2 linked regions of the Vallitalea longa genome follow. Each later gene encodes a partner of the first gene's protein in a complex. Links are inferred from orthologs where the notes say so. Each region holds a gene or a part of one and is shown in the gene's direction. Other genes may lie near its edges.

Region 1 (10,837 bases):
TAGTGTAAGTATGGACATGGGATTAGTGTAGTTGAGAAGCCATGCATTTGGACAAACCTCAGCCATATCTTCGGCAAATTCCAACATTACAGGTATTGTTCTAAGTCCTCTGAATATACCTCCGATACCAAGAGTATCACCAATTGTTTGACGTAGACCATATTTCTTGGGGATTTCGAAATCAGTTACAGTACAAGGTTGGTATCCTCCAACTTGTATAGCATTTACTACATAGTTAGCATTTCTTAAAGCTTCTTTTCTGTTTTTATATGAAACTATAGTTGCTCTATTGTTATTAATGTTGCTGTTTAGTGTTTTCAACATCATTTCTGATTCAGATAATCTTTTTTCATCAATATCATATAAGGCTATATGAGAATCTTTTAAAGCCTCCGATAGCATACAATCTCCCAAAACATTTTTAGCGAATACAGTACTTCCTGCCCCTAGAAAAGTTATTTTTGCCATTTAATGACCTCCTATAATAATTTTTATTTATATCATTACTATATATGGTTTAAATACAGTATTCTATGGTATAATGTTTGGATAACATGGTATAATGTTGTTTAATATATTATTGGAAAATCCTGAAATATCTAACTGGTTCTATTAAAAGGGGCGAATGTTATATGCAATATGATTATAAAGCTTACAGTACGGATCTAATATTTTACTATAGTGGAGAAGAGGAATGTATCTCTAATCATTCTTATGGACCAGCTGTGAGAGATCACTATCTTATCCATTTTATCACTAAGGGTAAAGGCATATACAAGGTAGGTGACAAAATTTATCATCTTAGTAAGGGAGATGCTTTTTTAATATGGCCAAATGTTATAACATACTATAAAGCAGATGAACAAGAGCCTTGGAGTTATATGTGGGTTGCATTTAGCGGTAAGCAAGCAAAAGAATATTTACAAAAAGCCAATTTGAATGTATGCAATTTGATTTTTCAGTATAGGGATGATAACATAAAAAAATATATTAAACGATTGAATAATTCTAATCAACTGAGTATTGTAAAAAATTTTAATCTAATTGGCTATCTATATTTATTATTGGGTAAGATTATTGAGGAAAGTCTTAAATTAGATAATGAAAAGGATATAATAAATAATTATGTAGAAGAGGCTATTATTTTTATTAAAGCAAATTATTCAAGAAATATAACAATCTATGACATTGCTAGATATTTGTCACTTAACAGAAGTTACCTTTATAAGTTATTTCAACAACAGTTAAGTATTTCTCCTAAGCAATATTTGATTAATTATAGAATTGATAAAGCTTGTGAGTTAATGTCATATTCAGAACTTACGATATCTCAGATATCAAGGTCAGTGGGTTATAGTGATCCACTAATGTTTTCGAAAATATTTAAAAAATATAGAGGAGTATCACCTAAATATTATCGCAACTCAAAAATTATTTATAAAATTAAGTAGAAATATGGAATAACTATTTTAAAATAAATATTAAGTATTAAATGTTTATTGCCGATATAACATTCGGAGTTTTTTATAAAATTTTTTGTATAATTATTGCTTTTAATGTAAAAAAAGTTATATAATATGGTTGAAATAGTAATATAACGGGGGGGACTAAATTGTTCAGTAATGTGGTATATTCTAACGAATATCTAGAGTTAATAGAGGAAAAAGAACAATATTATGTAAGAGTTTTCTATAAGGGATATAATTTGAATGATTTTAATAGTATCATGTTGCAATATCCCCGTATTAATCTCACATGCTTTTCTGCTCTTACTTCGGCAATTTCATTGGCATCAGGGAAAATAATCAAAATTGGGACAAAAAAACCTTTAATAGAGATTTCAGTAAGCAAAGATAGATTAAAAGGTTATGTAACACTTAATATGACTCAACAGCAATTTGATAATATAGATAAAGCTGAGTTAGCTAAATTAATTATGGAGTCTATACAAAAGTCAAATATCGTTTATGGTATTGATGTACACGATGTAATTAACGTTATCCAACCTTTAAAAAAAATCCAAATTGCTCAAGGAGTACTACCTACTAGAGGTAAAGATGCTGAAGTCAAATTATATAAAATTGATGAAGTAAGACCAAAAATGATAGAAAACGAAAATGTCAATCATTATGAACTTAATCTTATTAACAAAGTTGAGAAAGGAGCTTGGCTTGGTGAGAGGATAGAAGCCAAAGAGGGTGTACCAGGAAAAACAGTATGGGGAGAAATTATACCAGCTCAACGAGGAAGACAAGTCAGCTTAGAATATGACAGAAAAACTGTAGTCGAAAAATATGACAAAGAAAAAGACAAGACAACTCTATCAGCAAAGAGAACAGGTGCAGTAATTTATCAAAACAATGTAATAGGTGTTTGTAATTGCTTAGAGATAGATGGGAGTGTTTCGTTCAAGACAGGTAATATCGATTTTGATGGTTTTGTAGATATCAAGAAATCAATAGAAGATAACTTTGTTGTTAAAGCAGATCATGATATTCAAGTTATGGGTGATATGGGAGTCGGCAGTGTTGATACAATCGAAAGTAGGGATGGTAGTATCTATATAAGAGGTGGAATCGCTGGCAAAAATAAAGCTAAAATAATATGCAACGGTGACTTGTACACGAAATTTGCTTCAGAATGTACGATCATATGTGATGGTACCGTCAACATAGGTTCATATGCTATCAATTGTAATATCAAGGCTAAAGAAGTTAAACTTGAATCATATAAAAGTAGAATCATAGGTGGCACCATTGAAGCAAGTATCAAAGTACAAGCTGGTGAAATAGGTAATAGGACTGAATCATATACTAAAATAACAGTTACCGGATTTGAAAGAAATAGAATTAAGAAAGAATATGATACGATAATATTGACCATTAAAAAAGTGAAAGAGAAAATAGCATTATTGAAGCAAAAACTTTCAATATATGCAGCAGCTAATTTAAATGATTCCCAAAGAATAGAGCTTGAAAAACTGACGGAAGAATTTGAATATTACAGAAATAATCTAAAGAAATTGTATAATAAACAAAAAAAATACGTATCTTATTTACATGCAAAAGGCGAAGGAGAAATAAAAATCACTAATTGTTTATACCCTAACGTATCGATTAACATAAAATCATGTAGTACTCATAGTAGTAAATATATCAAAACACCAACTACTTTTTATGTATTAGCTAATGAACTTATAAAAGCATAGAATCAACGTATATTTATTTTAGGAAGAAGGTACTTAAATATGGCTTATGAAGAAATGCTGTATAATATACTTGAGCATCATAGAAAAAGTGAAGATATTAGTAAAAAAGTATATAGATATACAGGACTTATACATGCTATTGAATTTTTTTCACAAAAGTTTAATTTAAATCATTTAGAAAAATATATATATGAATTTACTAATGAATTATTATTACCAGATCAGATAGCCGTATTTATTAAAGATCAAAATAAGTATATACTGATGCAGTCTAGTGGCTATACTAAAAAAGATTATACTATTGATTATAGCAGTTCCTATGATGAAATAATTAAATACTATAGCGGACTATTGAAAGAAGATAATCTAAGAGAGCATTTTAAAAAAGTTGTGTTTAATGATTTCCCTTTCCAATTTTGCATACCATTAATTATGGATTTAGAATTATACGGATTCATTTTTGTCAATAAAATCAACGATAGCTTTTGTGAAGATGATGAAATTATCGCCAATGCTTTGATGAATCTGTATTCAACATCTTTGGCTAATTACAAATACTATAAAGACTTGGAAAACGTTAGTAGACAATTGAATGAAAAAGTATTTAATCTATTTGCAATGAATCATTCTTCAAAAGCGTTATTGAGTCAATTGGATTTGGATACGTTATATAAATTATCCATAAGTGCTTTTGCAGAACTTACACAAAGTAGTTTTACTGCTTTCTTTTTGTATGATCCAATAAGTAACAGTTATAAATTAGTGAGTTTAAAAGATGTATATAATCATGATCTCATTATGTTTATTAATCTATTTCCAAATGAAAAAACAAGAAGCAAATCACGAGTATTGACGGATATGAGTGATAAGACTCAGAGTGACGATTTTTATGATATATTTGAAAATTCTAGAGAGTTACTAAAAGATTTGAAAATATGTTACGTAGTATCACTTTTGAAAAAGAATGATTTAGTTGGTTTTGTGACATTAGGACCAAAGGTAAATGGTTATAAGTATGATAAAAGTATATTTGAACTCATTGAAAGTCTAGCTTCTTCTATTTATATAGCTATAAACAATGCTAAAAATTTCAAGAAAATAAACATGCAGAAAAAAATTATTAATAATAAATTAACTAGAATAGTTAAACTAAACCAATTGATGAAAAATATAAATACAGCATCCAACATGGAGCAGTTGATTGAGCTCACATTAAGTACTCTTAACATTTATTTTGGTGTTACTAGTGGGTTCATAGGATTGTATGATAACGATATCGATGTAATTAATATCATGGAATCTATAAATATAAGTGAAAGTCTCAAATATATACCTTTTTCAAGAGATCTGCTTGTATTGAAATTAGGAGAAAAAATAATTCTGAACAGCGAGGCTGATGTGGAAAATGTTTTTTCAACCAAAGTTGTCAGTAGTTTTAATAATACATATAGCGGTGGTTTATTTGTACCAATATTTGTTGAAGATAATGAGTTGAAACTTTTGGGTGTTATTGGTATACTAGCTATTAAGGATAAGATTTTAGGAGATGAAGAGAATATCATTACTATGGAGTCTATAGCGAATCATATTGCTCCTGTTATGTATCAATTTATAACACTCAATAAAGTAGTTGAACAGTATAAACCTGATTATCAAGTTTTATTTTTAGAGGATTTGAAATATGATATTATTGAAGCAGAAGATTTTTATTTGGAATTAAAAGTTATACACATAGTTATTGATAGAAAATTTACATTCACTAAGCCGAATATTGGATCCTTAAGTAAAAGGTTTAAAAAAGTATATCCTGTAGATAATATGAATATTTTTGTTATAACTATAGAAAAAGAACCTTTGAAGGATATAGAACAAATACTTGGTAGAAACAGTTATTGTAAACAGTATGATTATGGTAAAGATTTTAAGGACTTTGACCAATTCATGGCAATATATTCTAATGATAAAAACTAGTTGTATACTCCTAAAATACTATACATAAAGATGTTATGAAAGAGAGTAATTATGAAAAAATATCATATTGACAATTTTATTATATTAGGTAAAAAGTGTTATGAAGAAGATAATTTATTAAAAGCATTATATTATTTTAATAAAGCGTATGATTATGGTAAAAATAATGATATTGAATTATTATTGGATATGGCTATCATCTACGATGAATTAGATGATTATGAGAATGCACTTAGAGTGTACAAGGAAATACTTAAGATTAACGATTGTGAAGCAAGAGCATATTATGGAATTGCAATACTTTATGATCACAAAGATAATTTTGAAAAGGCAATACCATATTACAATAAAGCGATAGAGTGCGATCCTTATTACAATAAAGCTTATTTTTTTCTTGCATATGCTTATGATTATTTAGGAGATACTAAAAAGGCAATAGAAAATTATAATCACGTTCTTGAAATTGACCCATATGATTTTTGGGCATGTATCAATCTTGGTTCTATTTATGAACAGAGAGATGAAAATGATGAAGCATTAATGTTAATGGAAAAAGCTCTAAAAGTTGATAATAGACATTATATGGTACTTTTTAATATGGGTGTATTAATGACTAAGAAGGATGAAATAGATCAAGCAAAAAAGTATTATGAGCAGGCAATAAGGTATAACAAGAATTATCCATACTCTTTTTTGAATTTAGGTGTATTATATAGGGATCAAGAAGAATATAATAATGCTGTTAAAGTATTCACAGAAGGAATTAAAAATAATGAAGATGCAGTATTCCTATATTATAATAGGGCTTGTTGCTATATGAAATTAAACTTAATTGAATGTGCCGAAAAAGATATATTGAATGTGTTGACATTACATCCCAAAATGGCAGAATATGTCCAAAATGATAGAGATCTACAAAGTTTGATCAATGGTTCATCAGCTATTAAGAATATGTTAGAGGAGAGCGATGCAATTAGTTAATATATTGATTGAATTAAAAAATGCGATTAAGGAGTGACTGAGATGGCTGATATTTATGATTTAGTAATTATAGGTTCGGGTCCAGCGGGTATGGCTGCAGCCATATACGCTCAAAGAGCTATGCTGAAAGCTGTTGTATTAGAAAAAGATGTTCCTGGAGGTCAAGTGATAAATACTTATGAAGTTGATAACTATCCAGGAATTCCTGATATAACTGGTTTTGAACTGAGTACCAAAATGAGGGAACATGCAGAAAAATTAGGAATAGAAATAAAATCAGAAGAAGTGACTGATCTATTATTAGATACTACAATCAAAAAAGTTAAGACGATTAGTAGCGAGTACAGCACAAAAGCAATAATTATGGCTACAGGTGCTAGGTGGAGAAAACTAGGTGTTAAGGGTGAAAAAGAACTTACTGGACGAGGAGTATCTTATTGTGCTACATGTGATGGCGCATTTTTCAGAAACAGAAATGTTGCAGTTGTAGGTGGAGGAGATGTAGCTGTAGAAGATGCTATTTTCTTAGCTAGAATGTGTAAGAAAGTATATCTGATTCACAGAAGAGATGAACTTAGAGCAGTAAAAATATTACAAGACAGCTTATTGAAACATGATGAAGAAAAAGTTGAGATATTATGGAATTCAGAATTAAAAGAAGTAATAGGAAATGACCAAGTAGAAAAAATATCTATTCTTAATAATAAGACAGATAAGTTAGTTGAACTAGATGTTGATGGTGTCTTTATTGGAATAGGTACAGAACCTAATTCACAGCTTATAAAACAAAAAGTCGATTGTGATGAAAAAGGGTATGTTATAACTGATGAATCTTGTGAAACAAGTGTTAAAGGGGTATTTGCAGCTGGTGATATAAGACAAAAGACTTTAAGACAAATAGTTACTGCTGCTGCCGATGGAGCTACATCAGTATATTCAGCAGAAAGATATATACTTGAGAACTTTTAGTTGTCTTGCACAAAAGAATAACCCTCTATCTAAAATTGAAAGAAGACTAATGTCCTAATAAAAATAGCTGAGGTGACCATATATGAATGGTCATCTCAGCTTATTATGTATTGTTATATTATTACCATAATAAATATATTGTTAATTCATGAAAAAACGAGGGTTTTATTAATTAATTACTCTAGTGGCACCTATATAAGGTAGCATTTGGTTACTAGTCAACTTATTGATGACAATACCAGTTCTAGGATTGTTGGCATGAATAACTTGACCATTACCTATGTATAATCCTACATGAGATATTCTATTATTGTATCCGAAGAATACAAGGTCGCCAGGTAACAAATCCTTTTGGGATATTCTTGTCCCATTTTTGAATTGTGTACTTGCAGTTCTGTTTATGCTGACGCCGAACTTCTTCATTACTTGTTGTGTGAATCCAGAACAGTCAACACCTTTTGTTAAGCTATTACCGCCCCATACATAAGGGTTGCCTAAAAATTGTTTGGCATAATTAACAACATCTTGTCTTAATTGTGAAACATTCGCAATGGTTTTTTGATCAGAAATTTCTACATAAGTTTTATATATATAACCAATATTTCCGTTTGACAATTTGATTGATACCCATTCTTCTAATTCACTAATTATGTCAAAAGTATTATATCTATACACTTGACCTATTTTACTAGATGCAATAGAAGCTTCTTGCCTAACATTCAACACATTCGTAGTAACGGTAACAACTTTTTTGTTCTCTTTTTTAGGTGTATCTTCACTTTCAGGAGTAGCGTCACTTTCAGGAGCATCTTTACTATCTTCTTTTTCAGATGGTTTTACATCATTATCAGGTGCTGTAAAACTATTAGAGTGCATATAGCCTTTACCTTTTGATGTAGCAACATAGAACCATTCTCCAGTCTGGTATACTACATTTATAAATTCTCCGTTTGTGATATCTGCTATTTTGTTTCCTAATAGATTAGGGGAATTTCTTAATTCACCATTATTTACTACAATTCTTGATTTACCAATGTCATCAATATTAATATAACTACTATGTACATACGCATTGCTTAACATATCAATGTCAATTTTATACCATTGATTAGTTTTAGAAAGAATCTCTAATTTATCACCAAAATGAACAGAGTCAACGATAGAACTGGTGGTACTAGGACCACTTCTAACGTTAAGATTCTCCACATTAACAATACCTATAGTAGCAGCGTTAACGTTAAGTGATAAAACCAAACCTCCTAATATACCTAGAGCTAATTTCTTGATACCTCGTTTTTTCATAATTAAACCTCCTAGAGCTAATGTTATTATTTGTTAATATTAAGGAAAAATATTCTATAAAAATTAGTTATTACAGAAATGTTAACTAAATATTACAGTGATATTATAACCTTAATAAAGAAAAAATGCAAGAGGTTGCTTTAATTACCAAATATTTACATTTTTATAGGTTTTTTATTTGCTTTTTTACTACATCAACAATAAATGAAATTAATATTTAATTAACAGTTTATTAATATAATAGATTTGTAAGAAATGATATAGATACATTAATTAAGAAGTGTAACTTTCTAATTTAATATTATATGTAGGTAAACTAATCATGAGGCTTTGTAGAAAGGCAAAAGCAAATTATAAGATAATTTATAAATTATCAAAAAAAAGAGCTGATAATACCAGCTCTTATAAATATCTATTTAGTTCCAAAGATCCTGTCTCCAGCATCTCCTAATCCAGGTGTAATATATCCGATATCATTTAATTTTTCATCAATAGCTAAAGTAAAGATTTGAACATCTGGATGATGAGCATATACTTCTTCAATTCCAGGTCTTGAAGTTACTAGACACATGATTTTGATGTGTTTAACACCATATGATTTTAAAAGACTGACAGCAGCAACAATTGAACCACCAGTAGCAAGCATTGGTTCTGTTATTATTACTGTTCTTTTATCAATATCTTTTGGGAGTTTACAATAATATTCGACAGGTTGTAGAGTTTCTTCATTTCTATATAAACCAATATGTCCAACTTTTGCAGTAGGTAATAAACTTAACATACCATCTACCATACCAAGACCAGCTCTTAAAATAGGAACAATAGCAAGAGTTTTACCACTAATCATATTAGAAGTAGTTTTGCAAATTGGTGTTTCTATAGTTGTTTCTTTTAACGGTAGGTTACGAGTTACTTCATAGCCCATTAACATTGCAATTTCTTTAACTAGTTCTCTAAAATCTTTTGATCCAGTATTCTTATCACGTAATAATGTAAGTTTATGTTGGAGCAATGGGTGATCTAATAATTTTACATTTTCGTTCATAGGGATGATTCCTCCTTTATATTTTGAATAGAACGAGCGTTAATAAGATATATTACTTACTCAATTTTGCCACGTAAGCTATAGAAACAACCAAATGTTCAGAATAAAATCATGTATAACAATGTAAATCTGAAATTGTAATAGGTATACCAATTTATTATGATTGAATTAAACTATAGGTGTTAAAATTGAGGTCCTTATATTATAAACGTTTTATTTATTAATTTGCATACAATTTTTATATTAATATATCTATTAAAGTTTGTCAATTAAATCTTATAAAATAAAAAAAAATAATTTATTGCCTGTTTTATTTTAATACCATTTTATGGTATAATTAGAAATTGATACACGACTTTAAAAATAAGTAAAATGAAAAGGTTACAATTAGGGATTAGTATCTAGAAATAAAGATAAAAGACTACAAAAAACATTAATGAAGTTTCATTATTTAATTATAATTTTAAAAGGGAGATCTATGATATGGAAGAAAGAAGAAGATACAGGCGTTTACCCATAAAATTAGAACTTGAAATTAATTCTCTTTTTAAACAGAATAATGACATAATAAAACTAAATAATAAGACTATTGAAGTCATAGATATTTCAAAAAACGGTATTGGAATAATGTGTTCTGATAATTTCCCTGTCAACTATTATTTCAATGCTAAAATAGAATTTGATGAGGAAAGATATTTTTATTGCGTAGTCAAAATTATAAGAAGCAGTAAACAGGGGAATAAGTATTGCCTAGGATGTGAATTTGTTGGTCTTGCTGATTTCTTAGCTGATAAAGTTGATGAATACGAAGAACTATTGAACAAAAGTCAAATTTATTGACAGTGGCTATACTTGTAGTCGCTGTTTCTTACCTTATAAGAAAGGGTTATTGAGGAGAAATAGATATGTTATAGATTATCAACATATATGTAAAGGGGTGAAAAATAATATGCATGATACTAATGATAAAAAAATAAATATAGATAGATATTATGTCAATTCCAAGGTTCTCAGCGAAGAATACGATCAAATATATATGTATACTGATGTTTTTATAACTTATACAGGTTTAACAATACAGCCAGTTAAAATTGAATTAATGATGATTAATAATGAAGATGAAAAGTTGATAACTGATATAAGATGTGTCTTATCAGGAAAAATAACAAAAGTCACTTTAGAAGTTGAACTTACAGATATTCAGACATGGACAGCTGATTTGCCTAAATGCTATGGCTTCAAAATCATTGTGAAAAATGAAAATGATGAGGAGTTATGTGAGAAAAGTTTTAAACATGGTTTTAGATTTGTTGAGGCAAAAAACAATATGATACATATAAATGGTAAACAAGTATGTTTGA
Region 2 (10,748 bases), on another replicon or contig:
ATCTCACTGATTATTAAAAACAATAAAATAATTTTTTTTACTGATCAAGCGTCAACTTTACCAGACAAACCTAAAGGGACTAAATATGATATTCCAACATTATTAGATGGTGTGTATAGTATTGCAGAATTTTTACATAAAAGTACATATCCAGCCTTCAATATTAAGAATGCAAAGGTTATTAGATACGGTGCAACAGAATGGTATAATAGTACAAGCAATGGCATTAATATCCATGTAGGTTATAATACATATAAATATCCTAATTATCCTGCTAAAGATGGAGATGGTAGTTGGAGTAATTCAGAAGGATGTCAATTATTAAGTATGAGAGAAAATGTAAAAAGTGATGCAGCATCTTCTAATTGTTTATGTTATGATCCTAATGGAACAGTTTGTGGTATCTATAATAAATTCTCAAAATCTATTGGTTTAGTGGATAGTAATATTTTTAGTTCAACAAATGGAAGTGTAATAAATAAAAAAATGAATTCTGTAAGTGGAATTGTAGTTGTTGATAGGGAATATTTGGATGTTAATAATATAACTTTACAATCATTATATGGAAAAGATGGCCTAGAGTATGTTAGAAGTGGTGTTAATTAAATTTTAAAAGATATAAAAGTTAATATGTTTTGAATGGATAAATGATATTATATAAATATAGATGTTAACTAAAAATACTGCTCTAGGACAAATACAGACCTACTTTCTTAATTGAAGGTAGGCCTTTTTATGATTGATTATTATTGAATTATCTGTTAATATAGGCATATAAAGTTATTTGTGGAAAAAGGTTAATTTTTGTTTTTAATAAAATTATTTGATTAATTAGCTTATAATACTAAGAGAATATAGTTTTATTTAATAATATATAAAAAAATAAGGAGAATGTAGGAATGAAGAGAATTGTGATATTTCTTTTAGCAAGTATTTTTCTGATATCTTGCACTAACTCAAAAGATATATTAGTGTCAAAATTAGAACAAGCAAACAATAAAATAAGTACATATGATCAACAACTATCTGATTTAGCATCAAAAAATGATAATTTGTTAATGGTAAATCAAAAGTTAGAGAATACAATAGAGGATAATAAATTAATTATTGCAAATATGCAGAAAATAATAGAAGATAATAAATCTAAAATAGATGAGTTTAAAAGTAAAATGGAAGAATATGAAAATAAAAATTTACTCCTTCAGAATGAAATGAATTATGGGAAAAAAGAATTATCTAGTAAGAATGAAGTAGAGTATGAAGAAATTGATGGTTATAAAATACCAATAAAACACTCCAAAACTTTTTATGCCTTTAGTATTGATGAATCTTACGTAGAAGATGGTGATCATGTTATTTATAGTTATGACACATGGGAAATTAAAAATGGGAAAAAAACAATGATCAGTAATATAAACTCTTTAGAACAGTATTGGTATAGAGAGACTACAAAGTTACCAAGCACTATTAATTTAGAGATTAAAGATCCAATTCAGTGCTCTGGATTCTTAGGATTAGCATTATATAATGGTGCTCGTAATACTATTAATGAATATATGAATTACGGATTAGTAAAAAAAGCAATATTATATGTTAATTTAATTCCTAAAGCAGTTTTATATTTTGATGAAGCTATGGGAAGACAAGAGGTATATATACATTTAAAAGATGAATTAAACTTACAATTAGAATTTAAAATTGTGGAAACATATAATTCATTTAGTACTCAAAAAGGTGTAGCTATAAGTCATATTGAGTTATTCGGTGGTCGCTAAATCAAAGAAGTACTGATTAATAGGATAATACTCTTGCGTGCGTCACAGAAACTCTGGGTTTGCAGTTTGTGCTTGCCTAGGGTTTTTATTTGATTAAATAGAGGTTTTAGGCATAGTTTAGGGGTATACGGTAAACCATCGGTACCTTGACAAAAAATGCCACCTATTTAAGGCAGCATCATAGTTACTTTGTTTTTCTGTATTCAGTTAGTATTCTCTCCGACCATGGAAGTAGGTCATCTAGGAAAGATAGGTCTTTATCTTCAAACTAGCATATAAGAATAATTTAATAATTTTTCTCATATGCTTTGGATATTTATCTAAGTTTTAAGATTTCATATATGACTACGTAAGCAACAAATATTATTATGGATAATATAAGGTAGATATCAAATATTTTTGGCTTTTTAATTTTTGGTTGTTCTATTTCTGAAACATCATTTTTAGTGAATAGGTATTGTTTATTATTATGTCGTACGGCTACCTTAAATAATAGATAAACAACAGGTAATGTGAATAATGTTAATATTAGCGGTCCTGGTAAGAGTGATAATATTGTCTCATGCCCTACACTATCTATAGATTCTTGTAGTAAATCATCAAAATCAGTAATTTGCCCAAATATTTCTTGTAAAATCATTGCTACTTTGACTAAAACCATTTGTAATCCATTAATTAAAAAATGAATAATCATGCTTGAATATATTGAACCAGTTATTTTAACTAATAAACATAATATAATTCCCATTACGAATGCATAAGAAAATTGGTTACCATTAAGGTGAAGCATTCCAAAAGATAAACCACTGATTAAGGCTGTTTTATATATATTCACGTTTTTATAATTAGATACTAAGATACCTCTGGTAACAAATTCTTCATTAATTGCTGGAAGTACAGCTACTAATATCAATAATAGCCATAATGGCAAATCAGCAATAGAAAAAATAGTAGATGATACTTGATTTTCAAAAAATATTTGTGATAGTATATTAACGACACTTAGTAGAGGTTGTATCAGTAATCCTATGCCAATAGATATCAAAATGTTAATAATATCTAATTTCTTTAACATAAGTGTTTCTTTTATAGATTCTCTTGTAATGATAAAATATAGAATAACAGGAATCACTATAAATATAAGTTGAGGTATCAGTATACTGCATACATAAGTTATTTTAAAATTAAAGATTTTGGCTAAATAACTTATTGTAAAGGGACCAACAAAAGCCATTATTGAAATAAGTATAAATATAAATCTATTACCACGTCTTGTAGAGTTCATAAAAACTTAATCCTTTCTAAATTTGATTATCATTTATTTACCATTTTATTTTAAATTAATATAAAGTATAATTTTAACTAAATTTCATTTGATTTTAAAGTTTAATCTTTAACTAAATATAGCACATGGGAAAGATATATTCAACTTTTTATAATAGAATTATCAACTTTTTGATATACTTTTACGTCTTATATATGTAAGGAGGTAAATATAACGGATGTCGACATTTAACAATGATCATTATAACAAACTTGTTGAGTTCATAAAAATTCATCAAGATGATTTTTATAGATTAGCGTACAGTTATGTACACAATAGAGATTCTGCATTGGATATTGTCCAAGAATCCATTTATAAAAGCCTTACGTCAATAGATAAACTAAAAAACATAAATAAAATAAAAGCATGGATGTTTAGTATAATAATAAATACTTCTATAAGTTTCTTAAGAAAAAATAAACGACTTATTATTACAAACAATATTCCCGAAGCCGTTCAATATCAAAATATTGATATTGCTGATAAAATGGATCTTCATCAAGCTATAGAAAGACTTGATATGAAGTATAAAACGGTAATAATATTAAGATATTTTCAAGGTCTGAAGATTAATGAAATAGCCGATATTACAGGGGTTAATGTTAATACTGTAAAATCAAGATTATATAGTGGAATAAATAGACTTAAAGTAATATTAAATAAGCGAGGATAATTATGGAAAATAAATTATATAAGATGAAACAAGAATATGAAAATATCACTATTCCTAAAGAGTTAAATGATATTGTTGAAAAAACAATTGAAGAGACTACCAGAAAAGTGATAAGAAGAGAAATGATATTCAATAGAGGATTCAAGGCAGTAGGTGCTACTTTTTTAATATGTATTTTGTTTATATTTGTATTGAACACTAATAAGACATTAGCCAAAACAATATCTAATTTACCTATCATAGGTAGAGTTGCTAGAGTACTGACTTTTGTAGATTATAAATATGAAAATGATAGCATAACTGAAAATGTTGTGATTCCTAGAGTTGATGGTCTTAATGATGTAGACTTACAAGACAAAATCAATACAGAGATAAAAAATAAAATGGATGAGCAAATAAAAGAAGCTGAAAAGCGTGCAGAAGAGTATAAAGAAGCGTATTTTGAGACAGGTGGAACACAAGAAAATTATAAACCTATAAAATTCGAAATTGATTATGAAAAAAAATATAATGATGAATCAATTTTATCATTTATCATATATCATAATGAAACTCTTGCACCTGCCTACTCCGGTTCATATTATTATAATATCGATTTAACTACTGATAAAGAAATGACATTAGAAGATGTTCTTGGTAAGGATTATATGACTAGAGCAAATGAAAGTATTGAAAAACAGATAAAGAAATTACTAGAGAATCCTCCAAAAGATCGACATTATGGATTCTTTAAAGGAGAATCAGGATTCAAGAGTATAAAAGAAGACCAAGGTTTCTTTATAAATAGCAATCAAAAAGTAGTAATTGTGTTTGATAAATACGAAATAGCTGATGGAGCAACAGGTAAACTTGAATTTATTATTGATTAGATATTATATAAAGCATTAATAAAGAAAGATCATTAACTATTAGTGGTCTTTTTTTGCAAATCAAAACATTTATTTTATGGTAAATAAGAAAATCCTATTTAATTTAAACTTTAAATATTTTACTAATTTAAATTGTTGAAATTAATGGTACAAAGTGGTATATTTAAATTGATATTTACGCATTATATATTATAGCTGAATATTAATTATTATTGTAAATTTGAATATTATATAGATTATTTTAAATAAATCTATAATTTTAGCATATGATAGAGTGAAGGTATAATTTCAGCTATTAAGCTATAACAAGAAAAATATCAAAAAGAAAAAAAAGTATTGACATATATCACTATATTAGAATATAATGATATTATAATAATCTAAAAATAATTAAGGAGGTTTTATTATGGCACTAGCATTTACAGATCTTAATTTTGAAGCAGAAGTTCTTAACTCAGATATACCTGTACTAGTTGACTTTTATGCAGATTGGTGTGGACCATGCAAAATGATGGCACCTGTTATAGATGAATTAGCTAAAAAATACGAAGGAAAAGCTAAAATAGGGAAATTAAACGTTGATCAGAATGGTGAAACAGCTCAAAAATACAGAGTTATGAGTATACCGACAATGTTATTGATCAAAAATGGTAAAGTTGTTGATACTGTTGTTGGAGCAGTACCAAAACAGCAGTTAGAATCAAAAATTGAATCAGCAATGTAGAATAAATTTATAAGGAGCCTATTTACACATTTCGTAAATAGGCTCCTCTTTTAGAAAAATACGAGTTTTATTTTCTATATCACGTTAAATAGTTTATAAGATTAAATATTCTATGACCTATTTGTGCCAAAATTTTATAAGTTATAACAAGATTGACTAATGTAAAATATAAACAAAAAATATATAATAATACAAGACGCGCGTATATATATTTCTTTATACTTAAGTTTCACTTAATGTTTTCTACTTATATCTATATCTAATCGTTAATATATTACCCATTAAATAACCTAAATTAAAATTTCTGTGGAGGTGAACCAATTTTTTACAATGTAAGAATTAAAACTATAATTATGTAAGTAGGAGGAGGAAAATAATCTCAAGAAAATATTTTAAGAGTTTTTTTTCAATAGTTCTATGTATCACTTTAATTTTGACAGTATCAATTTTATCTTCTAGTGCTTCAGGGTCAGGGGTTCCTGCTATACCATCTCTAAGCCATAATCAGTGGTCTGGAGATATTGATGGTGACTATGATTTGACATGGAACATATGGTACGGAAATAACGGGACAAGCTGGAAACTATTTGAGAAGATAGGAGCAGGTGATTACGAGGAGATACATAGTGGTAATTTGACTGATAATACACCTAATCCTCAAACAGAATCTTTTCAGGTAAGAGGAAGAACAATAGAGGGGACATATAAATATTATGTAGAGATAACTAATTCCTATGGAACTACAGCAAGTGATGAAATATCAGTAGTAGTGGGTAATGCAACAGGTAATATAATAATTAAGGGTATTGATACTCAAAAAGTAGTTTGTCAATTCACGCAACCTCAAGGACCTATTGAGTATACTCTTAGTTTTAATGGAATTAATAATCCTGATTTTACTGTGATTACTAATAATAGTTCAATAATCGATTGTACAATAGAAAATAGTAATATCCTTAAGATTGAGGGTAAAAAAGCAGGACGTGCTTCACTTAAAATAAAAGAAAAGAATACAGGAGAAGAAAGATATGTTGGAGTAAGAATCAAAAATGGGGATGGAAGTCTTCCAGGTATGCCAGATTATCTTTCTATAGGTTCTGTGAGTGAAGATAAACAGGGAGATCTTGATTTTTGGAGAGATTTTAGTTCAGATGATAGAAATAAGAGAATGGATATAAGGTATATCTACATTAATGGTGGTCCAATAAATGGATGGCGTAGCTGGACTAATGTTGATGGAGCACGTGCTAAGAATTTTATTATTGAGAGCAGAAAATTAGGTCTGATACCGTTTTTTGTATATTATAATATTCCTGATAGTGGTGAAAGTTATAGCTTGGATTTGGCACATATTCAGGATACATCATATATGGATGCCTATTACAAAGATCTAAAATTCTTTTTGGATATCTGTAAAGATTATGCACAAGATGATACTGTAGGAATAGTATTTGAACCAGATTTTCTTGGATATATGATGCAACAATCAGGTAAACAGCCTAATGAGATTACTGCTGAAGTAAGTGCTGCATATAGTAGTGGTGTGTTAACTAGTGGAGAAGACCCTGATTTCCCTAATACTGTTGAAGGACTAGTGAAATCAATTAATTATATTGTTAGTAAATATTATCCACAAGCTTATTATGGATGGCAATTCAATCTATGGGCTTATGATGGACATGATGTTCCAAATAATGGTATTTTACATAAAACAGAAACAATGGGGTTAACGGATGGATTGAATTTTATTAGAGAGAAAGCACAACTTATTACTGATTATTATGTTAGTGCAGGTGTGAAAACGTATGGAGCAGATTTTGTTTCAATTGATAAATATGGATTAGATGGTGGTGGAGTGACTCCTGATTCAGCTAATAATCCAGCAGGTTCTACATGGTTCTGGAATAGTGATATATGGAATAATTACCTTGAATTCGTGAAAATTATGAATACTAGTTCTAATCTTCCTGTAATCTTATGGCAGATACCAGTAGGACATATTAATACAAGTCAAGCATTAAATCCATATGCTAATGGGTTGTTTCCTGATTTGAATGGAACTTCAACTAAATATGAAGATTCCGCACCAGCATATTTCCTTGGAGATATATTTAAACCAGGTTCTACAGAACGATTTAATTATTTTAAGACCAATACACATAAGGATAATAGAATATCAGATAATGGTATTGATACTATAACGTGGGGACATCATATGGATAAATCAAAAGATGCAGGGGTCATTTCAATACTATTTGGTGCTGGAGTTAACAGTAGTACTGATGGAGTAGGTTCTCCTCCAACAGATGATTACTGGTGGATTACTATGGTCCAAAGATATTTTGCTAATCCAATACCGTTTAATTAATTATATAAAAAAACGAAGAGGTTATTCAACCTCTTCGTTTTTTTCATTTTGGATGTCATCATCATCTATTACTTCTTGTTGTTTTTTGTTCATTTTCATTTCATATTTCTTATTTATCTGTTTATCTATAATGTTCTTGATTACTGCGAAGAAAGGAACACCTAAGAACATTCCAATCAAACCAAATAATTTTCCACCGACTAATATTGAAAAAATTACCCAAAATGGACTTAGTCCAGTTGAATCACCAAGGATTTTTGGCCCTAGAATATTGCCGTCGAATTGTTGAAGAGCTAATATGATTAATGCGAACCATAAAGCCTGTATGGGACTTATTAATAATACTAATATAATTCCAGCGAAACCTCCAATGAATGGACCGAAATAAGGAATCATATTCGTAACTCCAACAAAAACACTTATTAGAAGAGCATTAGGTATATTTACTATCATTGTTATGATAAAGCATAATATACCAATAATCAAAGAATCTATTAATTTACCTACAAAAAATTTAGAAAAAATCTGATGACTATCTTTTAAAATAGCTATAAGGCTATTTGATGTTTTTTCTCTAAATAAAGCAATTATTCCTTTATTAAAACTTGCTATAGACTTTTCTTTGCTCGCTAATAAATATATGGCTATAATAAAACCTAACAAAATATTAAGAATACCGAAAGTAAAGTTCTTAGTGAGAACATAAAGGGAAGGCACAATGTTACTGAATACATCGTAAACATTATTTAATGCTCCAGGAATATTTTTAAGGTTATTATCGATAAAGTTATTTATAGCTTCAGGATCAATAAAATCAATTGAACTGTTATTTACAAAAGCAGTAATTTCATCAATCAAATCGTCTATTAGATCTGGTAATTTAGTAATTATATCTCCTAAACTAGTGACAAGTTCAGGTATGATAAAAGCTAAAATAACTATTATGAAACCTAGTACGGTTATATAAGAAAATAAGATTGCTAGACCTCTTTTGGTTTTAAGGCTTTTGATTTTTCTTTTTCTTAATCTGATTTTACCTATTATTTTTTCAAACCAAACTACTAGTGGATTAATAAAATATGCTATTAAGAATCCTATTATAAAAGGGGATAATGTAGATAGAGTGTTCTTTAAAAAAATTGTTGTTTCATTCCAGTTACCAATGAATTTATAAAATAATATACTGCCAAAAATTACTAGAATTGTATAGATGCTTATTGTAGTATATCTTTTATTCCATTGAATTTTCATATTTTGCCCTCCTCAACAGTTATATTCAATATATAAATATGAAAAACAACTTTATACATATTTAACTCTAATGCCTATTAAAAATTATATAAGATGAAAGGTATTTTTTAATAAACAATAAAGATTTTGTTTGTATGTAATATTTCAATAATAATTTAAGAGTATTTTTAAAAGTTCTTATATTATATATAACTACATCATAACAAATATTACTAATACATGGAGTAATATTAATAAAAATTAATATAAAATTAATAATTCTAAATAATACTTACTTAACGCTCTTCAATAACCATTCAAAGGAGTAAATTCAAAGGGATATTAAAAAATATAGTAGTTTTTTCTAGGTAAAAAAATACTAAATAAGGTATATTTAATTATTTCCAATTTATAATACTGTATTCAAGAGAATATTATGTTTAGATACTAGGAATAATGAATAAATACTTATTTTTTAGGGGAAATATTATTATATACTACATTATTTTTCTTTTCATGTAATATAAAAAAAATTAGTAGAATAAAGATTATAGGTGTTTTTTAAATATTAAGTATTGACAAAAACTTTAATAGTGAGTATTATAGGATTACCGACCGACCGTTCGGTCGGAAAAAGTCACAACAACTAATTGTGAGAGGAGACTTATATGTTATCAAAGTTTAGTGTTAAAAAACCAGTTACAATAGTGATGATAGTACTAATTTTTGTAATATTCGGAGCAGTATCATTCACTCAACTTAATACAGATTTATTGCCAAGTATGAACATTCCTTATGCGGCTGTTTCAACTACTTACATTGGTGCAAGCCCAGGGGAAGTTGAAAATACAGTATCAAAAAGTATTGAAAGTGCACTTGCGACTGTACAAAATGTTAAAAAAATACAATCTATATCATCAGAAAATAGTTCTCTAGTTATCGTAGAATTTAATGAGTCAACTAATATGGATGTAGCCATGTTGGATATGAGAGAAAAATTAGATATGGTTACAGGCTATTTTCCAGATGATGTAGGTTCTCCTATGATTATAAAGTTTAATCCTAGTATGATGCCTGTTATGGGATTTGCTGTTACCAAAGAAGGCAGTGACATGTCAGAAGTAGGAGATTTTGTTGAAAACGTAGTTAAACCAAGATTAGAAAGAATTGAAGGGGTAGCTTCAGTAACAATAAATGGGGCAGTCAAAAAACAGGTTGAGGTAACATTAGATTCAGAGAAGTTGGATCTATTAGGTATTGATAGTGATATGGTATCAAAACTACTACAAGGTTCTAATTTTGATATGCCTGCTGGTCAGATTACAGAAGGTGATAAAGACATAACAATTCGTACATTAGGTAAATTCGATAGTATTGAAGATGTTGAAGATTTTATCCTTATGGAAATACCAGTTCCTGTTATACAAGGAGAAAAAGCTGACGTATGGGATTTATTAAAACAAAAAAAGGATAGTAGTAATAATTCACAAGATTCAGCAGTGTCTGATAGCAATGCAGGTATGACATCCAATGGAAACAATATGACAATGCCTAATGCAGGCGGAATGCCAAATGCAGCTGAAATGACTAACGGTATGCCTAACTCTTCAGAAATGCCTAGTGATATATCTATACCAGGTATAGAAATGGAAACAACAACTATTAGGCTTAATGATATAGCTACAGTAGAAGAAGTAGTGCAAAATGATAAAATGTATTCTAAAGTCAATGGTGAAGATAGTATTTCACTAATGATTCAAAGACAGACAGAATTCAATACTACAG

The links.
Region 2: the proteins of trxB (region 1) and trxA are in contact, whole or in part, in a crystal structure (PDB 1F6M), measured with the Escherichia coli proteins. The link is inferred for Vallitalea longa from one-to-one orthologs.

What each region holds. Positions count from the first base shown.
Region 1 is NZ_BRLB01000009.1:40,800-51,636, forward strand. The notes cover bases 5,236-8,165. They hold trxB (thioredoxin-disulfide reductase), read left to right. Parts: upstream 5,236-6,202; coding sequence 6,203-7,129; downstream 7,130-8,165. Other genes in these bases: QMG30_RS14340 (tetratricopeptide repeat protein), read left to right, coding at 5,236-6,160; QMG30_RS14350 (C40 family peptidase), read right to left, coding at 7,298-8,165. Outside these bases: QMG30_RS14320 (alpha-glucosidase/alpha-galactosidase), read right to left, coding at 1-468; QMG30_RS14325 (AraC family transcriptional regulator), read left to right, coding at 633-1,451; QMG30_RS14330 (flagellar assembly protein A), read left to right, coding at 1,613-3,208; QMG30_RS14335 (GAF domain-containing protein), read left to right, coding at 3,248-5,179; more of QMG30_RS14340, read left to right, coding at 5,231-5,235; more of QMG30_RS14350, read right to left, coding at 8,166-8,431; upp (uracil phosphoribosyltransferase), read right to left, coding at 8,844-9,476; QMG30_RS14360 (PilZ domain-containing protein), read left to right, coding at 9,960-10,316; QMG30_RS14365 (beta-galactosidase small subunit-related protein), read left to right, coding at 10,426-10,837.
Region 2 is NZ_BRLB01000008.1:91,682-102,429, reverse strand. Bases 3,866-6,706 are described here. They hold trxA (thioredoxin), read left to right. Parts: upstream 3,866-5,047; coding sequence 5,048-5,365; downstream 5,366-6,706. Other genes in these bases: QMG30_RS13650 (early set domain-containing protein), read left to right, coding at 5,799-6,706; QMG30_RS13660 (DUF3298 and DUF4163 domain-containing protein), read left to right, coding at 3,866-4,641. Outside these bases: QMG30_RS13680 (hypothetical protein), read left to right, coding at 1-606; QMG30_RS13675 (synaptonemal complex protein 1), read left to right, coding at 900-1,775; QMG30_RS13670 (CPBP family intramembrane glutamic endopeptidase), read right to left, coding at 2,092-3,060; QMG30_RS13665 (RNA polymerase sigma factor), read left to right, coding at 3,278-3,772; more of QMG30_RS13660, read left to right, coding at 3,775-3,865; more of QMG30_RS13650, read left to right, coding at 6,707-7,733; QMG30_RS13645 (AI-2E family transporter), read right to left, coding at 7,755-8,984; QMG30_RS13640 (efflux RND transporter permease subunit), read left to right, coding at 9,632-10,748. UniProt on the Escherichia coli protein: Participates in various redox reactions through the reversible oxidation of its active center dithiol to a disulfide and catalyzes dithiol-disulfide exchange reactions.